DNA from 2 places in the Lysinibacillus sp. GbtcB16 genome. Region 1 is predicted to be linked to the other one. Evidence: riboswitches for the same ligand, from Rfam matches in the RefSeq annotation. Region 1 holds a riboswitch; the other holds the start of a gene.

Evidence for each region. A riboswitch is a leader RNA that binds a small molecule or an ion and turns the genes downstream of it on or off. The one in region 1 is predicted to bind cobalamin.
Region 2: linked by a shared signal. The riboswitch ahead of nikA (nickel ABC transporter substrate-binding protein) and the one ahead of KVT27_RS22240 (hypothetical protein) in region 1 are both predicted to bind cobalamin.

What each region holds. Positions count from the first base shown of each region.
Region 1 covers NZ_JAGXJV010000017.1:12,890-16,321, forward strand. The annotation lists gene KVT27_RS22230 (tyrosine-protein phosphatase) at 1-273, opposite strand, end outside; gene KVT27_RS22235 (ABC transporter substrate-binding protein) at 409-1,359, opposite strand; gene KVT27_RS22240 (hypothetical protein) at 1,343-1,900, opposite strand; cobalamin riboswitch at 2,063-2,261, opposite strand; gene KVT27_RS22245 (glutathione peroxidase) at 2,364-2,909, opposite strand; gene KVT27_RS22250 (hypothetical protein) at 2,997-3,432, opposite strand, start outside.
Region 2 covers NZ_JAGXJV010000001.1:1,792,974-1,796,405, forward strand. The annotation lists gene nikB (nickel ABC transporter permease) at 1-63, opposite strand, end outside; gene nikA (nickel ABC transporter substrate-binding protein) at 135-1,754, opposite strand; cobalamin riboswitch at 1,899-2,091, opposite strand; gene metE (5-methyltetrahydropteroyltriglutamate--homocysteine S-methyltransferase) at 2,214-3,432, opposite strand, start outside.

The DNA.
Region 1 (3,432 bases):
ATGCTTTCCCTTCGCAGGGATTTGAATATATCGAGTTTGTGGAAACACAGGATTAGGATTATGTTGTACTTCATTTGTGTCACGATAATCAAAAATTGTTTTAATACCTAATGTTTCAAATAATTCTTTATCTGTCGATGTCATTTTACCAAGTGCGGCAGAGCGATAAAATAAGCCATTTCTTATAACACGCCCATCTCTCGTTTGATATCCCCCCATATCTCGGAAATTATAAACGGCCTCAAACGGAATATTTTTTTGTACTTGCTTCACTGAACTACACCTCCCTATATTAATAAGCGTTCTTACCTTTATTCTATCGAACAAACTACATGAATACCAATTTTCACACTAGGTAATAAAATAAAAAATGCTAGCTGTAATAAACAACTAGCATTTTCTACGATCTTATTTATATAACTCTGGATACACAGCTTTAGCAACAAGCTCAACTGCTTCACCGATACGTGGACCTGGACGATTTGAGATATCTGTGTCAAGGGACTGAACTGCCTTGTTTTGAATAGCTGTTACCGTATTCCACCCATCACGAGCAAGGATTTCTCCAATTGGATTTTCTGTATAGTTGACTGTTGTTAAAATGACGTCTGGATTTCTCGCAATTACATCTTCCTCAGATACTTGCTTCCAGCCATCTAAATCTGCAAACACATTCTTTACATTTGCCGCATTTAATATTTCTTGTTGGAAAGTGCTAGAGCCTGCTGTATATATTTCTGGCTTCGGACTAATTTCTAAATAAACATTTTTTGGTGTTTTTACTTCCTTAACCTTTGTTTGCACATCAGCGATTTTTGCTTTAATTTCCTCGTTTAATGCCTTGCCTTTATCCTTAACATCCATAACAGCTGCAATTTGTTCGATATCTCCATATACATCATCAAATGTAGCCGCTGATTGAATAACAAATACTTTAATTCCTGCATCCTCGAGTGGCTTAAGTGCATCCTTCTCACCAATCGTATACGCAATAACAACATCTGGCTTTAACGCTAAAATTCGCTCACTGTTATAATTCACAGTATCAGAAACACGTTCGATTTTTTGGGCGGCTTCTGGATATGTATCATATTCAGTGGCACCTACAATTTTATCGCCAACCCCTAATGCAAATAGAATTTCTGTGTTACTTGGTTGTAAGGACACAACTGTTTTTGGCACTTCCTTAAACTCTATTTCTACGCCACGATCATCGGTTACTTTGTAACTTGTTTGCTCAATCTTTTGTTCATCTTGAGAACCATTTTTATTTTTTGTATCTTCCGCAGTTCCACAACCTGCTAAAACGAGCGCTAGCAATAAAACCGATAGCCATTGTAAATTAAATAGTTTCTTCATTATTATTCACCTTTTTCTTTTTCATTGGATATGATTTACTCATAAACGGAATTTCAGCTATTCCAGCTTGTTGATTCGTATAGACAGCCATTACAAAACATACATTGGCTAATAAGCCTAAATAATCGAAGAGAATAGTCGGTACCTCTCGTTCTTCCGAAACCTTGTGTAAAGTTCGATATGATTTTTTCGCCTCACTACGACAAAGATGTAAAGCAGCAGCAGCCTCTGTTCCTTGAGGTAAAACAAAATTTTGAATCTCTTCCTTCACATGACTTACATAAAAATCATAGCGCTCACTTAACCAGGATAGATCCTCATCTGTAACTGCTAGCTTCCCACGAACCGAGCCATTCACATGATAAGCCATAGGTAAAATCTGCATTAAATCATCTGCAACAACTTGGACATCCTCTTTCTTTACTATAGCTAGCGCAACCCCTAAATGCGTTGTTAAACTATCTGTGCGAATCTCAAAATCGACAGTTGAAGCCCTCTCTCGCATAAAAGGATAACAAGAATAACGTGTATCTTTTTTCAACCTGCTGTCCCCCTTTTTCTTAATGAAAATCCTCACTTTTATAGAACATAAAAAAACGTCGCTCCTCACGCAAAGGAACGACGAAAATAACATAATGATTGTCATAGAAACACGACACTGCCTATGTATTTGCCGTATATCCTCCTAGCTTCCGAAGAGTTGTTATACGTTCAAATAAAGGTCGGTCTCCTGGCTTGTACAACGCTCCTATATAATTTATAAGAGCTATAAAGAACCTTCCCATTTTCCTATGAAACAGTGGTTCATCTTTATAATAGCTGTACTTACAGTTGCGGAAACAGCTTCGGCTTATACCGAATTCCCGATTATGCTAGCTAGCACCTTTATTCTGCAAGAATAATTCACTTGTAAAGCAGTTTATCATAGATTGATAGGAAAAAATAGTTGCGTACAAAAATGATAGCCGTTTTAGACGTATTTCAATTCCCATAAAATCACTCTACTACAATACTTTTTCAATTGCTTGCTCAATATCAAGCTGTGAGTCTGTAGGCTCAAAGCGAGCTATGGTTTTTCCGCTTGCATCTACTAGGAATTTAGTAAAATTCCAGCGAATATTACGACCATCTAAAAAGCTTGGAGCAAGTTGAACAATTGCCTCAGCAAGCATTTTCTCCTGCATGCTTGCTTTTCCAAATTCACGAAAATCGACTTCATGTTTTAAATAATTAAATAAAGGATGTGTCGTCTCACCATTTACTTGGACTAGCTCAAAAATGGGAAACGTAACTCCATAGTTGACCTTACAAAGATGCGCAGTTTCCTCTCCATCTTCAGGATTTTGATGGCCAAACTGATCACAAGGAAATCCTAGAACGACAAAATTATTTTTGCCATATTTATCGTACATTTTTTGTAAGTCTTCAAATTGATATGTAAATCGGCATTGATTGGCCGTGTTAACAATTAGCATTGTTTTTCCTCGAAAAGTTTCCATTGATAAAATTTCACCATTCGGCTTTCGTACTAAATAATTATAAATGCTCATTCCCTAACCCCTTTTGTTTTTTTCATATATTATAGTTGACTAATCTCCTCATTACCAAAGGTTTGCACAAAAAACACCATCTCGTTACTAAGAACGGATGGCTGACTTATATTTCTTTTTATATTTAACATTTTGCTCTTCATTGATTAAGCGATGGGCTATGTCTAATAATTTAGGATCACTCGTTTGATCATATAATTTTTTTAAAGATACAATAATATCATAGCGAATGAGAGTAGGATGCTTTTCATCTAAACAAGTTTGAAATCTCTTGGCTAAATAAGATACGACTAAATCGCTTTGTACTTGGCCTGCTAAACCAATTTTCCAAATAGCCTGTAATGTATGCCTTGCCGTGACGGGCTTTTCATCATAAGTCACTGCCCAAATCTTTAAAAAATCTTCTAATACTCTTTCTTCGGGATCACTTTTTGCAGCTAAAGCACATAAAATTTGTGCGGCAAGTGCACGTGCATGCCCATTTTTATATGTAAGTGCTTGTACAAGCTGTTCCCACACTGCA
Region 2 (3,432 bases), on a different contig from region 1:
TACTAATACAAATGGAAGTGTGAGAATTCTTTTTACACAAAACATCCAAGTCGATTCGTACATGTCGTCACTTCCTATTTCATCCGATGATAAAAAGAGAGTTGTCCTGGTTCGACACACTCTCTCTTTCATACTTAGTTTTCTTTATCCATTTGTGCATATGGAATGTCATATTCAGAAGCACGTGGTGCAAAATCCTTCATATATGGTTGATAAATAACATTATTCGTTTCATACGATATTGGATAGAATAATGCTTGATCGTGGAACATTGTTAAAATATCCGTATATAGCTGCACACGTTCCTCTTCATCGGTACCAACTAATAGTTGATGTATGTTTGTATCAATCTCTTGAGCATTTGGTAAGCCTAATTTTGCTTCATATACACCACTAGCATTTGGTGTAGCTGATTCATTTGCAAAGCTATGTGGATCAGTCGGCGGTCCATTTGTACGCCAGAAGTTAATATCAACCTGATCATCCATTAATTTTTGCAGACCGACCATAACATCTGCGCCTTCAATATTTAACTGTACCCCTATTTTTGCTAGCTCGCCTTGCATTAACTCCGCCATAGGTTTTTGAATGGCATCAGTAGCAATATAGATTAAATCTAATGTAAGGGGTTGGCCATTTTTCGAACGAATTTTTTCACCCTTCTGTAGCGTCCAGCCCGCTTCATCTAGCAATCTCTGCGCTTTTTCAGGATTATATATAATGGGCGCCAAATCAATATTGGCATAAGGAATTGCATCCCAGAATAGCGTGTTTGCCACTTTTTCTGTACCATGTGTAATACTGTCTATCATTTGTTCTTTATTGATAGCATATTGAATAGCTTGTCGAACCTTTAGCTCAGCTAACGGCCCAGACTGTGTATTGAACAGTAATGCTTTCGTAGACAACGGCTCAGATGTAGCGGTTTTATATTTGCCACTATCTCTTAAATACGTATAGTTATCTAAGCTAATAATCCCTCGACCATAAATGACATCTAATTCTTCATTTTCAAAGGCTAACGAAAGAGATTCCGAATCTGGAATGATCTTAACCTTTATCTTATCTACGAGTGGTTTTTCACCCCAATACTGTTCGTTACGGCTAAATACTGCATATTCATCTTTTTTATAGTCGGTTAATACCCATGGACCTGTGCCAATAGCTGATTGGATGGAATCATTTGTTGCATCGCCGTCTGGGAAGCCATTATCCCCTAAAAAACGGAATGGTCTAACAAAGGCTAATTCGTTTAACACAGGGTAATACGGTTCATCTAATTGCAAACGTATTGTTGAATCATCTACTTTGACGACCTCTTTAATATGATTGACCATACCCATCCAAGAATGCATGTCACGATTCGCTAATACTGCATCAAAATTGCGAATCACATTATCAGCATTAAAGGCAGTCCCATCCGAGTAGGTAACATCCTTGCGTAAATGGAACGTATAGGCAGTTTTATCCTCTGAGATGTCCCAACTTTCTGCTAGCTTTGGCGTAATTGTGCCATCATCGTTATACGCCACTAAAGATTCATAAACCATGGCTTGAGCAGTCATCTGATTTGGTAAATATGTATGTGGATTTAATGGCCCTACATCTAATGGCCATCCAATCGTAATCATTTTTTCATCTGTTTGTTCTGTTGATGCTGAATTTCCTTTGTCCTTTTCTGAGCTTGTACAACCTGCAAGAAAGCTCAAGGTCAAAACAAGCAGGAAAGGCAGTAAATACTTTGTCCATCTCATTTTTTGTCTCCTATCTCTATTCCCTGTTCATATCTACAAATTGAATAGAAAAAGGCATAAAAAAACCTTATTCCACAAGAATAAGGACAGACAAACCTACAAATACGTAAGCTTCCATCCATCTCCCTATCTTTCGTAGATCATCAATGAATCTTCTTACAAGCAGGCATTCTGGCTTATGAATCATCATTTTGCTTCACCTTCCCAAGATAGAACTTAGTGGTAATCGAAACAAAACTCCTCATTTACAGCTGCGGGACAGCATGGGATTTACACCCATTTTCCTTTTAATTGAATGAAAAATACGTTCATTCAAACTTGTAATGCAATATTTGAAATTAGTAATAAACATAACATGCTGAAATGTTCACGTCAATTTTATTTTCTGAATATAATAAAACCTCCATACAAAAAGACCAGGTAGATACCCTGATCTTTGCTTTTATTACATCGTTTTCGTTATCTTGATATAGATTCCTTCACTTCCTGACGTAATATTTTAGTAGCGCCTACCATATTAGCTAAAGCCGCGATTGTTTCTGGCTCTTTCCTTGTTTTTAAGCCACAGTCAGGATTAACCCAAAATTGATGTTTGTCTAGAACTTGTAAACTATCTCTCATAATGGCTAACATTTCGCCTTCACTCGGCACACGTGGGCTATGAATATCGTAAACACCTAATCCGATTCCTTTTGTATAAGGATTTACTTGGAGGGAAGAAATTAGCTCCCCATGGCTACGTGATGTTTCAATGGAAATCACATCTGCATCTAGCGCGCTAATGGGTTCTATGAAATCGTTAAATTCGCAGTAACACATATGTGTATGAATTTGTGTTTCATCCTCAACACTCGATGTAGCAAGCTTGAAGGCATTGACCGCCCAGTCTAAGTAAGTCCCCCATTCTTCTTTACGAAGAGGTAACCCTTCTCGAAGTGCTGGTTCATCCACTTGAATAATGGAGATGCCTGCCGTTTCAAGTGCTTCCACTTCCTTGCGAAGTGCTAATGCAATTTGATAAGCGACATCTTTTCGAGAAATATCATCGCGTACAAAGGACCAATTTAAAATGGTCACTGGTCCCGTCAGCATCCCTTTTACAAAGCGCTTCGTTAAGCTTTGGGCATACGCAGACTCTTTCACGGTAATGGCTGAAGACCATGCAACATCTCCATAAATAATCGGAGGCTTCACACAGCGAGAGCCATACGAAACAACCCATGCTTTTTCAGTAAAGGCAAAGCCCGTCAATTTCTCACCGAAATATTCGACCATGTCTGTCCGTTCAAATTCTCCATGAACTAGTACATCCATATCAAGATCCTCCTGCAAGTGAATCCAGCGCTTTGTTTCCAGTTCAATAAATGCTTCATAGTCTTCATTCGACAATTGCTTCTTTCGCCAAGCATTACGATTTCTTTTCACCTCATCAGATTGAGGAAAGCTGCCGATTGTCGTTGTTGGGAATAGTGGCAGTCCTAACGCCTGCTGCTGTATTTTTTGACGTTGATTAAAATCACTATGTCGCTCAAAATCCTTCGTTGATACGGATTGAGCGGCTTGCTGGATCATTTTATTTTGACGAATCGAATGATTTTTTAGGGCTTCAATGGCCTTCATACTTGCTGAAAAATTATGACGTAGCGTTCCGTCTTGATTTTTTCTATATTTAGTGAGC